DNA from 2 places in the Nocardia sp. NPDC047654 genome. Region 2 is predicted to be linked to the other one. Evidence: riboswitches for the same ligand, from Rfam matches in the RefSeq annotation. Region 2 holds a riboswitch; the other holds the start of a gene.
What was found. Region 2 has a riboswitch for cobalamin ahead of ACGF7Y_RS16140 (CbtB-domain containing protein). Riboswitches for the same ligand answer to the same signal wherever they lie in the genome.

Region 1: linked by a shared signal. The riboswitch ahead of metE (5-methyltetrahydropteroyltriglutamate--homocysteine S-methyltransferase) and the one ahead of ACGF7Y_RS16140 (CbtB-domain containing protein) in region 2 are both predicted to bind cobalamin.

What each region holds. Positions count from the first base shown of each region.
Region 1 is NZ_JBIDDF010000001.1:454,761-462,221, reverse strand. Features, by position in the region: gene ACGF7Y_RS02095 (GtrA family protein) at 189-707, shown strand; gene coaD (pantetheine-phosphate adenylyltransferase) at 786-1,271, opposite strand; gene rsmD (16S rRNA (guanine(966)-N(2))-methyltransferase RsmD) at 1,325-1,888, opposite strand; gene ACGF7Y_RS02080 (pyruvate carboxylase) at 1,885-5,289, opposite strand; cobalamin riboswitch at 5,986-6,174, shown strand; gene metE (5-methyltetrahydropteroyltriglutamate--homocysteine S-methyltransferase) at 6,344-7,461, shown strand, end outside.
Region 2 is NZ_JBIDDF010000004.1:102,739-110,199, forward strand. Features, by position in the region: gene ACGF7Y_RS16095 (histidine kinase) at 1-77, opposite strand, end outside; gene ACGF7Y_RS16100 (ABC transporter ATP-binding protein) at 548-1,450, shown strand; gene ACGF7Y_RS16105 (ABC transporter permease) at 1,495-2,310, shown strand; gene ACGF7Y_RS16110 (TetR/AcrR family transcriptional regulator) at 2,374-2,982, opposite strand; gene ACGF7Y_RS16115 (FMN-dependent NADH-azoreductase) at 3,091-3,738, shown strand; gene ACGF7Y_RS16120 (DMT family transporter) at 3,740-4,060, shown strand; gene ACGF7Y_RS16125 (OsmC family peroxiredoxin) at 4,228-4,668, shown strand; gene ACGF7Y_RS16130 (hypothetical protein) at 4,724-5,206, opposite strand; gene ACGF7Y_RS16135 (CbtA family protein) at 5,242-6,033, opposite strand; gene ACGF7Y_RS16140 (CbtB-domain containing protein) at 6,024-6,218, opposite strand; cobalamin riboswitch at 6,248-6,400, opposite strand; gene mhuD (mycobilin-forming heme oxygenase MhuD) at 6,481-6,795, opposite strand; gene ACGF7Y_RS16150 (alpha/beta fold hydrolase) at 6,854-7,461, shown strand, end outside.

The DNA of each region.
Region 1 (7,461 bases), on a different contig from region 2:
TTCCCCCTGGATCGCGGACGAAAAAGCCGGAGGTAGGGGCAACCCGCCGTCGAATGTCGACAGGCTCCGATGTGTCAGCGATTCCTGACCATGAGCTACGAACGGAACCTGTCCAGAGTCGACGGAACAGGTGAGCGATCACCATCGCCGTTGCCCCAGCCGATGGCTTGTGTTCGATCGGAAAGACGATGACTGTTCTGGAACTACCGCGACCGGCGGGAGTGAGCGCCACCAGCTTCTTCGTGCCGTGGGGCGGCCCCTACCCTGCGTTGCCGGCCACCGCGGTCGCGACCAAGTTCGGACAGCTCGCCCAGTATCTGCGCGGCGATCGCGCCTTCGCTCAGCTGATCCGGTTCGCGCTGGTCGGCGGGTCCAGCAATATCGCCTATGTCCTGCTGTTCTTCGCCATGCACGGCGCCGGGCCGCTGCTCGCCAATGTCGTCGGCTCCGTCGTCAGCACCATGATCGCCAACGAGCTGCACCGTCAGCTCACCTTCCACGCGGCGGGACGGGTCGGCTGGTTCACGGCGCAGTGGGAAGGCGGCGGGCTGGCGATGGTCGGCCTCGGCGTCACGACCGCCGCGCTTGCCGCACTCGGCGTGTGGGCCCCCGGCCTCGGGGGCACCGCCCAGGCCGCGGCGATCCTCGCCATCACCGCCGCCGTCGGCGGCATGCGCTTCCTGGCGCTGCGCGGCCTGGTGTTCTGAGCGGATTCCGCCTCTTCGGGAGCACTCAGGGCGTACCGGTGCGGCGGGGCCCGGCCACGTTCAGGGCTTGTTCCTCCGTCAGTTCTCGCGCTCGGCCAAGCGGTCGAGGAGGCGCTTGTGCACCGAAGGCGGCAGCATGTCGGCGACGTCGCCGCCGTAGGCCGCGACCTCCTTGACCAGTGAGCTGGACAGGAAACTGAGCGACGGGTTGGTGGCGATGAAGAAGGTGTCCACCCCGGAGAGCTTCTTGTTCATCTGCGCCATCTGCAGTTCGTAGCCGAAGTCGCCCGCGTCGCGCAGGCCCTTCACGATCGCGGTGACGCCCTGTTCGCGGGCGAAGTCGACCAGCAGGCCCTGCCACGACTCCACCCGCACGTTGCTCAGGTGCGCGGTCGACTCACGCAGCAGCTCGATGCGCTCCTCGACGGTGAACATGCCCTGCTTCTTCGGATTGATCAAGACGGTGACGACGACCTCGTCGAACTGGGCCGCGGCCCGGGCGAAGACGTCGAGGTGTCCGTAGGTCACGGGGTCGAACGACCCGGGGCACAGTGCTCCTGCCATGAGGCGACGCTAGCAGGGCGACCGCCGGCGGGCACGCGCGGCCGGACCCGCGCCTACCCGTCCGGCTCGAACTCCGCGAGATCGATGCGTGTTTCGCCGTACCGTCGCGATTTGGCCGGGACGAAGCCTGCGGGCCAGGCTGTTTCGGGCGAACGCGCCGAACGCTCCAGCACCACCGACGCCCCGGGACGCAGCCAACCATGCTCGGTCAGCGCCCGCAGATCGGCCAGCACCGCGGCGTTGTCCACCGCGTAGGGCGGGTCGGAGAAGACCACATCGAAGCGGCCCGCCCCGCCCTGTCGCAGTACGCCGGCCACGGTCGCGACCCGCAGTTCGGCGCCCGGCAGCCCGAGGTCGGCGATGTTGCCGCGGACCACGGCCGCGGCCTTGCGGTCGGACTCGACGAGCAGCGCGTGCTCGGCGCCGCGCGACAGCGCCTCCAGGCCGAGCGCGCCGGAACCCGCGTACAGGTCCAGCACGCGCGCGCCCGCGAAATCCAGCCGGGCGTCCAACGCGCTGAACAGCGCCTCCCGCACGCGGTCGGAGGTCGGGCGGGTGCCCGACGGCGGCACCCGCAGGCGCCGCCCGCCCGCCGTTCCCGCGACGATGCGCGTCATCCGGCGGACGACTCCCGGACCGCCAGTTCGATGAGCAGGTCACCGCCTTCGACCTGCTGCACGGCGCCGATGGCGACGCGGCCGACGGTGCCCGCGCGAGGCGCGGTGATCGCGGCTTCCATCTTCATGGCCTCGATGGTGCCGATGGTGTCGCCCGCCGCCACCGAATCGCCCTCGGACACCGCGAGAGTGACGACACCGGCGAACGGCGCCGCGACGTGACCGGGATTGGTCTTGTCGGCCTTCTCCGCCGCAGGGACCTCGCTGGCGATCGACCGGTCGCGCACCGAGATGGGCCTCAACTGCCCGTTGAGGATGCACATCACCGTGCGCATGCCGCGCTCGTCGGGTTCGGAGATGGCTTCCAGGCCGATGAGCAGGGTGACGCCCTTCTCCAATTGCACCCGGTGTTCGTCGCCGCGACGCAGGCCGTAGAAGAACTGGTTGGCCGACAACCCGGAGGTGTCGCCGTACTTCTCGCGGTGGGCGAGGAATTCGGCGGTGGGGCCGGGGAACAGCAGCCGGTTCAACGTCGCCCGACGCTCCTCGGAGCTACCGGCCAGGGCCTTCTCCTCCGCGGGCGTCAACGGTGTCTCGGGTTTGGCCGCGCCGCGCCCGGCGAGTGCCTTGGTGCGGAACGGTTCGGGCCAGCCACCGGCGGGGGTGCCCAGTTCGCCGCGCAGGAACCCGATCACCGAGTCCGGGATGTCGTAGCGGCCGGGGTCGGCGGCGAAGTCCTCGACCTCGACGCCGGTGCCCACCAGCGCCAGCGCCAGGTCGCCGACGACCTTCGAGGACGGGGTGACCTTCACCAGACGCCCGAGCAGCCGGTCGGCGGCGGCGTATTTCGCCTCGACCTCCTCGAACCGGTCACCCAACCCGAGCGCGATGGCCTGCTGACGCAGGTTCGACAACTGCCCGCCGGGGATCTCGTGGGTATAGACGCGACCCGTCGGCGCGGGCAGCCCGGACTCGAACGGCGCGTACACCTTCCGCAGCGCCTCCCAGTACGGTTCCATGTCGCAGACGTTCTGCAGGTTCAGCCCGGTGTCGTACTCACTGTGCGCCGCCGCGGCGACGATGGCCGAGAGCGCGGGCTGGCTCGTGGTACCGGCCATCGCGGCACTCGCGCCGTCGACGGCGTCCGCGCCGGCCTGCCAGGCGGCCAGGTAGGTGGCCAACTGCCCGCCGGGGGTGTCGTGGGTGTGCACGTGCACCGGCAGATCGAAATTGCTGCGCAACGCGGTGACCAGCTTGGTCGCGGCCGGAGCGCGCAACAGTCCGGCCATGTCCTTGATCGCGAGCACGTGCGCGCCCGCGTCCACGATCTGCTCGGCCAGCTTCAGGTAGTAGTCCAGGGTGTAGAGCGTCTCGTCCGGATTCGCCAGATCGCCGGTGTAGCTGATCGCGACTTCGGCGACCGCGGTGCCGGTCTCGCGGACCGCGTCGATGGCCGGGCGCATCTGGTCGACGTTGTTGAGGGCGTCGAAGATACGGAAGATGTCGATACCGGTGGCTGTCGCCTCGGAGACGAACGCGCGGGTCACCGCTTCCGGATACGGGGTGTAGCCGACGGTGTTGCGGCCACGCAGCAGCATCTGCAAGCAGATATTCGGGATCGCTTCCCGCAATGCCGCCAGCCGCTCCCACGGATCCTCGTACAGGAATCGCAATCCCACGTCGTAGGTCGCGCCACCCCAGCACTCCACCGACAGCAGCTCCGGCGTCAACCGCGCCACATGCCCCGCCACTCCCAGCAGGCCGTTGGTGCGCACGCGGGTGGCCAGCAGTGACTGGTGCGCGTCGCGGAAGGTGGTGTCGGTGACGCCGACCGCCTTCTGCGCCCGCAGCGCCTGCGCGAAGCCGTCCGGCCCCAGCCGCAGCAGCCGCTGGCGCGAGCCGTCCGGCGGCGGCACGCTCAGATCGATCGCGGGCAGCTTGTCGTGCGGGTACACCGTGGTCGGCCGCTCGCCGTGCGGCTTGTTCACCGTGACGTCGGCCAGGTAGTCGAGGATCTTGGTGCCCCGGTCGGCGGACTGACGCAGGGTCAGCAGCTGCGGGCGCTCCTCGATGAACGAGGTGGTGACCAGCCCCGCCTTGAAGTCGGGATCGTCCAGCACCGCGAGCAGGAACGGGATGTTGGTGGCCACACCGCGGATGCGGAATTCCGCCAGCGCCCGGCTCGCCCGCGCCACCGCCGCGCCGAAGTCGCGACCGCGGCAGGTGAGCTTGACCAGCATCGAGTCGAAGTAGGCGCCGATCTCGGCGCCCAGGTTCGCACCGCCGTCCAGGCGGATGCCCGCGCCGCCGGGGGTGCGGTAGGCGGTGATGCGGCCGGTGTCGGGACGGAACCCGTTGGCCGGGTCCTCGGTGGTGATCCGGCACTGCAAGGCCGCGCCCCTGATCGTGACCGCGTCCTGGCTCAAGCCCAACTGCTCGAGCGTCTCCCCGCCTGCGATGCGCAGCTGCGACTGCACCAGGTCCACGTCGGTGATCTCCTCGGTCACCGTGTGCTCCACCTGGATGCGCGGGTTCATCTCGATGAAGACGTGATTGCCGCGCTCGTCCAGCAGGAACTCCACGGTGCCCGCACACGAGTAGCCGATCTGCCTGGCGAAGGCGACCGCGTCGGCGCAGATCCGTTCACGCAGCGCCGGGTCCAGATTCGGCGCGGGCGCCAGCTCGATCACCTTCTGATGCCGACGCTGCACCGAGCAGTCCCGCTCGAACAGGTGCATCACATTGCCGTCCTGATCGGCCAGGATCTGCACCTCGATATGGCGAGGGTTCACCACCGCCTGCTCGAGGAACACCGTCGGGTCACCGAACGCCGACTCCGCCTCCCTGGAGGCCGCCTCGATCGACTCGCGCAATTGCTCCGGCGCGGCGACCCGGCGCATTCCGCGACCGCCACCACCGGCGACCGCCTTGACGAAGATCGGGTACTCCAGCTCGCGCGACGCGGCCAGCAACTCGTCCACGTCCGACGACGGTGCGCTCGAACGCAGCACCGGCAGACCGGCCGCCTTGGCCGCCTCGATGGCGCGCGCCTTGTTACCGGCGAGTTCGAGCACTTCGGCCGACGGGCCGATGAACGTGATGCCCTCGCGGGCGCACGCCGCCGCCAGATCGGGGTTCTCCGACAAGAACCCGTATCCCGGGTAGATCGCGTCCGCGCCCGCCGACTTGGCCGCCTCGATGATCGCCTCGATCGACAGGTAGGCCCGCACCGGATGACCGGGCTCGCCGATCTGGTACGACTCCGCCGCCTTCAACCGATGGACCGAATTGCGGTCCTCGTAGGGAAACACGGCGACCGTCCCGATGCCGAGTTCGTAAGCCGCGCGGAAGGCTCGGATGGCGATCTCGCCACGGTTGGCAACCAAGACTTTCGAGAACATTGACCTAAGGTACCCGGCCGCGTGAACCGCACCGACATGGAATCCCCCTTCGCAAACCTCTTCACAAGACCGCCTAGCACCGTTGCGAAGTTGCGTTCACAGCGCCGACACATGGGCGGCGCCGCAGCAACCGGTGTGCTGCCCGGCGGCCGGGACCGGTCCGAGGTGGGGTACCGGTGGCCGCCGCGCGGTCGACCGACGGCCGGGCTCGGCCTCGATATCTCGACACGCGGCCGCGGCCGCACACGAGGCGAACCACGCGCACGACGAGTTCGGGAGTGTGCGGATCTCCGGTAGCCGCCGCCGGGTATCGGCGAAGAGCCGATCCGATTCCGCGCACGACCCGGGGATTCCGGGAACGGTCGATGCGAATCGGCGTGCCCGGTCCTGCCGATAGCCGGAACGCAAGCCGGCGCCGAATCGGTACGCGGCGATCGTCTCGGGCAAATATTCGATGTGCGGTCGCTCGCGGCGCGCCACCGGACGACTTCGCGTCCGCGGGGCCGATCCCAGTGCGGCTCCTGTTCGACCGCAGGTGGCCGCGGCAGCGGCTCCCGATCTCGGGTCGGTCGTTCCTGGCGGCCGCACCGCGTCCTATGCTGAGAGTGCAGCTGGTTCACCGCAGCACGACGAGATGGAGCCCCGACGTCGCGCGACGGAGTCGAGCCCGCCCGTGCGGCGACGTTACGGCGGGCGAGAGGGAACCCGGTGGGAATCCGGGACTGTCCCGCAGCGGTATGCAGGAACGACCGCCGTCACCAGGCACTGGGTTTCACCGAGCCGGAAGGCTCCGCGACCCGGGAAGCGACGGCCAGTAGGTCGGCCATCGGGAGCACTCCGGCGTACGCCGGCCCGCACGGCCGGTGCCCGCGAGTCCGAAGACCTGCCAGTCGTGCCGGGTACGCCGTACCCGGCGGCCACCGCCTCGTGGATTGGGCGCGCGGATCACCAGCTGACGTGTCGGGCTCCTCGGCCGGGATTTCACCGGCATGTCACAAGGTTCTCCGCCTGCCCGTACGGCGATGGCTTTCGTCCACAGCAATGGAGATACATCGTGACTGTTGCACAGCAGAAGCCGTTCACCGCGACGGTTCTCGGGCTTCCGCGAGTAGGGCCCCGGCGTGAACTGAAGCGGGCCACCGAAGCCTATTGGGCAGGCGAGATCGACGCAGGCCGGTTGCACGCCGTGGCGCGCGACCTGCGGCGGGCCCAGCTCACCGATTTGCGAGCCGCGGGCCTGGACTCGATTCCGGTCGGCACCTTTTCCTATTACGACCAGATGCTCGACACCGCCGAACTGCTGGGCGCGCTGCCGCCCCGGGTCGCCGGGATAGCCGACCCGCTGGATCGGTATTTCGCCGCCGCGCGCGGCACCGAAACGGTGGAGCCCTTGGAGATGACCAAGTGGTTCGACACCAACTATCACTACCTGGTGCCGGAAATCGGCCCCGAGACCGCGTTCTCGCTGCACCCGGAGAAGCTGCTGGCGCAACTGCGGGAGGCGCTCGAGCTGGGCGTGCCGGCGCGACCGGTGGTGATCGGCCCGATCACCTTCCTGAAGCTGGCCAAGGCGAGCGGCGGCTCGGCCCTGGCCCGGCTGATCGAACTGTTGCCGCTGTATCGGGAACTGCTGCGCAGGCTCGCCGTCGCCGGTGCCCAGTGGGTGCAGATCGACGAGCCGGTGCTGGTCACCGACCTCACGGCGGAGGAGATCGGCCTGGTGCAGGTCACCTACGCGGAACTCGCCGACGCCGCCGAGCGTCCGGCGATCCTCGTCGCGACCTACTTCGGGCAGCCGGACGCCGCGCTGCCCGCTCTGGCGAGCACCGGTATAGAAGGAGTGGCCCTCGACTTCACCACCGGCGCCGACGTCGCCGCGGTGGCCGACGTGCCCGCGCTGACCGGGAAGCTGATCGTCGCGGGGGTCGTGGACGGACGCAACGTCTGGCGCACCGATCTCGACCGCGCTGTGGCCACCCTCGATACGTTGCGGGGATCCGCTGCGCAGGTGGCCGTTTCGAGTTCGTGCTCGCTGCTGCACGTGCCCTACACGCTGGCCGCGGAGACGGGATTGGACGAGCGGTTGCGCTCCTGGCTGGCGTTCGGCGCGGAGAAGGTGACCGAGGTCCGCCTGCTCGCGACCGCGCTGAGCGACGGTGCGCAAGCGATCGA
Region 2 (7,461 bases):
ACCACCTGAACCGCGGCCACGACGAGCGCGACTCCCCAGTCCAAGCCGACCGAGCTTCGATCCGTAATCCCTGCCACCCGCACCCACGTAGCCTATGCGGCTCGGTCACGATTCGACGTCCGCCTGGCAACGTATTTCGGGAGAATTGCACCGATTCGGCGATTCGGCGCAGGTTCGGTCCTCGGCGAAAGTCCCGGCGCGCCCGCTGCCCGCGCCGGTCCGGCACGCGATCCGACACGGCTGTAACGCTGGCTCGTGGCTCGTGGCTCGTGGCTCGTGGCTCGTGGCTCGTGGCTCGTGGCTCGTGGCTCGTGGCTCGTGGCTGGGGGCTGGGGGCTGGGGGCTCGGGAGTGATGGGAAGTGAGCCGTGGCCGGGGAAACGTAAGCCGTGCGTGGTGGGCCACCGAGTGGGAGCGGTGCGGCGTGGGCCATGAGTGAGCGGTGAGGCGCAGAACCGTGAGCGGGTCGGCCGTCGTCCTGGTTACGTATGCCGAACATCGCCCGGCGGCGGATGTCCGCACCGGGGGCGGCGGCGGATTCTCGGTGCATGACAGATTCGATCGTGGTCACGCGAGGGCTGACCAAACGCTACGGGGAGCACACCGCTGTCGACGATGTGAGCATGACCGTCGTGTCCGGCGAGATCTACGGCTTTCTCGGCCCGAACGGCGCGGGTAAGACCACCACCCTGCGCATGCTGGCCGGGCTGATCCGTCCCAGCGAGGGCACGGCCACCGTCGCGGGGCATCGTCCCGGCGATCCAGCGGTGGTCCGCCGGGTCGGCGTGCTCATCGAAGGTCCCGGCTTCTACCCCTACCTCTCCGGCCGGGACAACCTGCGCGTGCTCGCCGAGTATCGCGGGCTCGGCCGGCCGGAGGTCGACGGCGCGCTCGAACGAGTCGGGTTGGCGGGCCGCGCCGAGGACAAGTACCGCACCTACTCGCTCGGCATGAAACAGCGCCTCGGTGTGGGCGCAGCCTTGCTCGGCAGCCCCGACCTGCTCGTTCTGGACGAGCCGACCAATGGCCTCGACCCCGCCGGGATGGCCGAGATGCGGGAGCTGATCACCGCTTTGGCCGCCGAGGGGCACACGGTACTGCTGTCGAGCCACATGCTCAGTGAAGTCCAGGCGATTTGCGACCGGGTCGGCGTGATCTCGCAGGGCAGGCTGCTCACCGAAGCGACGGTCGCGCAGTTGCGCGGAGGTTCGGCCCTGGTGGTGCGGGCCGACCCGGTCGAGGTGGCCCTGCCCGCGGTGCGACGGCTGGTGGGCGAACATTCGGCGATGTTGACCGCGAGCGGTATCCGGATCGAGTCGGACACCGTCACCGCGCCCGCCGTGGCGCGTGCGGTCGTGGCGTCGGGAGCGGACCTGCTCGAGCTGCGGGTCGAAGAGAAGTCCCTGGAGGAAGTGTTCTTCGAGATGACGCGATGGGAGGCAGCGCGATGAACGGCATGGCGATCCGCGATTCGGTCGCGAGTACGAAGGCCGAAATGCTGAGACTGCGGAAGTGGCCCGCGTTCTGGATCCTTCTCGGCACGTGGCTTCTGCTGAATCTCACGTTCGCCTATCTGTTCAACTATCTGGCCTACAACTCGGGGGAATCGAGCCGGATGTCCAACGGACTGCCCCGCGAGGCGTTGTTGCGACAGATGTTGCCGACCGCGGTGCCCGAAGTGTTCACCCAAGGGATGGCCATGTTCGGCGGCGCGCTGATGCTCATCCTCGGCGCCCTGGCCGTCGGCAGCGGATACGGCTGGGGGACCTGGAAGACCGTATTCACCCAGGGGCCTTCGCGGGTGCAGGCGGTCGCCGCCGTGGTGGTGAGTCTCGCCGGCGTGGTGGTGGCGTTGGTGTGCACGGCGTTCGTGATCGACCTCTCCGTCGCCGCGCTGATCGCGGCTTTCCAGTCGCAGTCGCTCGCGCTGCCGGGATTGGGCCGGTCGATGCTCGGAATCCTCACCGGCGTCGTGATTCTCGGTATGTGGACGCTGGCGGGCGTGCTGATCGGTGCGGTCGCCCGTGGGCCCGCGCTCGCGGTGGGGCTCGGCTTGGTCTGGGTGCTGGTGGTGGAGAACCTGTTGCGCGGCGTCGCCGCGATCTTCGCGCCGATCGAGGTGATCACCGATCATCTGCCCGGCACCGCCGCGGGATCGCTGGCGGGGGCGATGCGCACCGTGGACGGGCCCGCCACGCCCGGTGTGTCGCAGGTGCTTTCGCGGACCGAATCGGTGGTCGTGCTGGTCGTCTACGTGGTGCTGTTCGCGGCCTGCACGATCTGGCTGATGCGCAAACGCGATCTGGTGTGAGTTACCGGAGGGGCGAAACCGCTGGTGGGCGCCGTCCACCGGCGGTTTCCGCCGGCGGCAAGCTCACCCGGCCCCCAGAACGGTTTCCGCGATCACCCGAAGCGCGCCGGTGATCTGTTCGGAAGTCAAGCCGCGCTCGCGCTGCTGCCGATAGACCTCGGCGGCCAAGGGCGCGAGGAGCGGGTCGACCATCGCGTCCGGCTCGCGAATCCCCGCCGCCGACAACAGGGCTCGCACGTGTGCGTACCAGAATCCGTAAGCCCCGGTGGCGAAGCGCGCTCCGCCGATCTCGGCGCCGAGCACGAGATGCGCGTGCGCGTCCAGCAATTCGACCATCGCGGCGTAGAACGCGGCCAGCCGCTGCGCCGCGGGAGCTCCGGGGCCGAGCGGCGGCGGACCGGAGAGCAGTTTCGCTTGCAGTGCCCGCTCGTGTTCGTCCAGCAGGGCCACCGCGATCGAGTTGGTGTCCGGATAACGCCGATACAGGGTGCCTCGGCCGACACCTGCGGCCTTCGCGATGTCGTCCATCGTGACCGTGCGGGGGTCGCGGGTGGCGAACAATTCCGCGGCGGCGCCGAGCACTTTGGCCCGGTTGCGAGCAGCGTCCGCTCGTTCCGGCGCCGCCGACCGGCCCGGCACGGCACCGGCGAGCAGGTCGGATCGGGGTTCCATGCCGCGACTCTAGCCGATTCGGCAACAACTGGACAATCTGTCCGGATCGCTCGTATGGTGGAGACCTACAGATTCGGACATTATGTCCACTTATTCGGAGGTCGGATCATGAGCACGCTGTTGCACCTCGACGCCAGCGCCAGGCGGCAGTCGATCAGCCGGGAGCTGAGCGCGGCCTTCGCCGACGCGTGGCGCGCACGCCATCCGGACGGTGGCTACCACTACCGCGACCTCGCGGCCGAGCCGGTGCCGTTCATCGGGGCGGCTTGGACCGAGCTGTGCGACGCCGTGCTTGCCCTGCCGAGCACGGACCCGGAGAGGCTCGGTGAATTGGCGCGGACTCCGGAGCAGGCCACCGCGTGGAAGATCATCGAGCCGCTGCTGGCCGAATTGCTCGCGGCGGACGTGATCCTGATCGGCACCCCGATGTACAACTACTCGATCCCGGCTTCGCTCAAAGCATGGCTGGACCAGGTGACCTTTCCGCGAATGTCACTGGGGCACCGGAGGTTCGTCGTGGCCAGCGCCCGCGGCGGCGCTTACTCGCCGGGCGCTCCGAAAGCGGCCTACGACTATCAGGAGCGCTTCCTGCGCGACTTCTTCGCGGGTCATTTCGGCGTGTCCGACACGGTGTTCGTGCATGCGGAATTAGCCAATTCCCGCCAAGACCCGGCTTTGGCACACAGGCGCGCCGAGCACGACACGTCCTACGCCCGCGCTGTGGCCGCCGTCCGCGCGCTGGCCGGGGAGTACTGAGGTGAACTGGGTAGTTCTCGCCGTCGCCGGGGTGGTGGAGATCGTCTGGTCGCAGAGCATCAAACCGACCGAGAATTTCACCAGACTCGTTCCGACACTGGTCTGCGTCGTTCTCGGTGTCACGGCCGTGTACCTGCTGTCGCGTGCCATGCAGACGTTGCCGGTCGGCACCGCATACGCGGTGTTCACCGGCATCGGCGCGCTCGGCGCGATCACCCTCGGCATCGTCGTCCACAAGGACCCGCTCAGCGCGGGCCGGCTCCTGGCGCTCGCGTTGATCCTCGGCGGCATCGTGCTGGCCAGAGTCACGAATCCGGAATGAGGACACGTCGTCGACGGCCCGGAATCGCCTGAGCGTCCGCGGTTTTACCGGCAGGGAGTGAGCGGTGCGCCGCGGCGAACGCGATCGGCGAACCGGTGGGCCGAGGCGTGTCCGCCGGGGTAGGTTTCGTGCTGAATCGTCAAACGATCATCGGCGAAAGGACCGTGATGCCCACACGTACCGCGCGTACCGCCTGGACCGGCACCCTTCAGGAGGGTTCGGGACAGGTCGAACTGGCCAGTTCAGGGGTCGGTAAGTACGACGTGTCGTTCCCCAAGCGTTCCGCCGAGGAGGCCGACGGCACCACCAGTCCGGAGGAACTGATCGCGGCCGCGCACTCCTCCTGCTACGCGATGGCGCTGTCGGCACAGATCGGCAACGCGGGCGGTACCCCGGAGAACCTGGACGTCACCGCCGACGTGACCCTCGGCCCCGACCCGGCGGGCGGCTTCCGGATCACCGGGATCGCGCTGACCGTCCGCGGTCGCGTCTCGGGCATCGACGCCGACGCCTTCCAGGCCGCCGCCGAGGCCGCCAAGGCAGGCTGCCCCGTCAGCAAGGCTCTGGCCGGCGTCGACCACATCACCCTGGACGCGGCTCTCGCCTAGTGCCACCGCTTCGTGCCCCGCACCCTCGACGGAGGCGGGGCGCGAAGCGCGCGTGTCAGCGCTTGCGAAAGTAGTGGCGGGCGGGGCGGGTGTAGAGCGCGGGGACGGCGACCAGCACGGCGAAGACGTGGACGGTGCGGAGGGCGGCCAGCAGCAGGGATGCGGGACCGGCGTCCCGGAAGAGGTCGCGCAGTTCGTTCGCCGACATGGCCGCGGCGAGCGGCTCGATGATCAGTGACAACAGGCCGAACCCGCCGATGCCGACGGTGATCAGCAGGCGGGCCCAGCGGTCGCCGTAGGTCATGCGCACCGCGACGGCCAGCACCAGAACGTAGATCGCCGTGCGCACCCCCAACCCGGTGGCCGAGCTCGCCGTGTCGGTTCCGGGGAAAGCCAGGGCGGCCCGCGCGATGGCCTCGGTGGCGCCCGCGAGCACAGCGACGCTCAGAGCGACGAACGCGACGCGGACGGCGCGCGGCGGTCCAGCGGAATGGACGCGCGGCGATACGGGCCAGACGGAAAAGGCAGTGCCGGTCATGGGACCGACACTGCCTCAGTGCTTCCGGACGCGAATCACCCCGCGGTAGCGGCGGCCACCGGTACCGGAGTATCGGTGCGGGTCGCGAACTCGGTGAGCGCCGCGAAGCCGAGGCCGAGACAGGCCCACAGGGTCGCGGTCTCGGCCAGCGACGCCACCCGGAACTGCCACAGCAGGGTGGCCGGGAAGTCCGCGCTCACCTCGTTCACGCCGGGCAGCAGGACGTAACCGAGCGCCGTCACCAGGACGAACGCCGCGACACCGGCGATCAGGCGGAACGTGGGAAGTTGCGCGCGCAGCGCGGTGAACGCCGCGACCGCCGCGCCGACGGCCACGAGGCCCAGCACGACCGCGGCCAGCCACAGCAGGGTGCGCTCGTTGATGGTGTCCGGATCACCCACCGCCGGTGGATTCGCCGGATATTTGAAGAACGGCACCGCGACGATCGCGGCCCAGCCCGCGACGCCGAGCGCCAGGGCGAGCCGTGGGCCGGACAATGCGGTGTGGCGCCGCGCGTAATGCGCGACCGAGGCGTAGATGGCGCCGAGCGCGAGCCCGGCCAACCCGAGGGCGAGGAACTGTCCGAACTTCTGGCCGCCGCGGCTCACCAGCGGTTCTTCCTCGTCACCGTGGGAATGCCCTGCTGTCGATTCCGCGTGCTCGCCATGGGTGTGCCCGGCGGCGGACCCCGCTTCCTCGATCGCGATGGCGGCGTCCACCTTCGGTTCGCCGACGAAGTAACCGACTGTCGCGGCCAGCAGACCGGCGATGAGGCCGGCCAGCAGGCCGCGAAGCAGCAGTGTTCGGAGCGAACCGATCAATGGCACGGGAGCCCCAGCAGGTGGCGTCCGTCGTGCATCAGCTCATGCAGATACATCCCGCTGCGCGAGATGACACCCTGGTCGAAGCCGACCAGGTAGAGCGTGAGCAATGCGAGAAGAACGACACCGACCGTGACGAGCACGGCGGCCAGGGAATCGGTTGCCCGGCTGGGTGTATGCGCGATGGCCATTCGAGTCCTCCTTGGGATACGCGTCCCGTCGGGTGGTGGCGCGACGGTGCCGGTGTCTGGCTTTCCGGCACCGGACTCGGTGCGTGGAACACAGTGGCGCGACCGCTCCGGAATCTCACCGGAATTACCGCGTCACCCTCGCGTTTGTCCTTCGAACTGTGACACCCGCACACCCCCCGCGTCAACCAGGTCCGGCACGGGCGTACCACGGCGTCGGGCGAGTCGCCGGGCAGGCGGACCTGCCCGGCGTCGGATGTCGGTCTCAGTTCGCGGGCTTGGCCTCGACGTCGAGCACGACCTCGAACTCGAGCAGGGACGCGCCCGTCGAGACCGGCTTCTGACGCTCGCCCGCGTGCGCCTCGCGTGCCGGACCGTCCCGCCAGGCCGCGAAGGACTCTTCCGAATCCCACTGGGTGACAACGAAATACCGCTTCTCACCGGCGACGGGGCGGAGCAGTTGGAAGCCGAGGAAGCCGGGGGAACCCTCGACCGCGTGCGCACGGTGGGCGAACCGCTTCTCCAATTCGGGGCCCGCGCCCTCGGGAACCTCGATCGCGTTGATCTTCACAACAGCCATGCGTCCAAGCTAGCGGCTGCGGCCGAACAGACGCTCGGTACCTCGTATTGTCGAGTCGATGTTGCACGACGAAGGCGGAGCGGGCGCGCCGATCCTGCTGCTGCACGGACTGATGGGCAGCGCGCGCACCTGGCGCGATCAGCTGGCCTGGCTGCGCGGATACGGCCATGTCTACAGCTTCGACGCCGCGGGCCACGGCAGGCCCGCCCCCGGGGAACTGACCACCGAGGCTTTCGTCGCGGACCTCGCCGCGGGCACCGCCGCGATCGGCGAGCCGATGGTGGTGATCGGCCATTCGATGGGCGCGCTGCACGGCTGGGTGTTCGCCGCGACCCACCCCGATCGGGTCCGGGCGCTGGTGATCGAGGACATCGCGCCGGACTTCACCGGCCGCACCGCCGCGCACTGGGCGGCGATGATCGAGGCGTGGCCGCAGCCGTTCCCCGACGACGAGGCCGTGCTGTCCTTTTTCGGGCCGGTCGCCGGACGGTACTTCCTGAACTCCTTCGAGCGCGGGCCGGAGGGATACCGGCTGCACGGCTCGGTCACCACCTTCCGCGATATCTCCGAGGAGTGGGGAACGCGCGACTTCTGGCGGCAGTGGCATGCGGTGCGGGTGCCGGCCCTGCTGCTGGAGGGCGAGCACAGCATCACTCCGCCGGGACA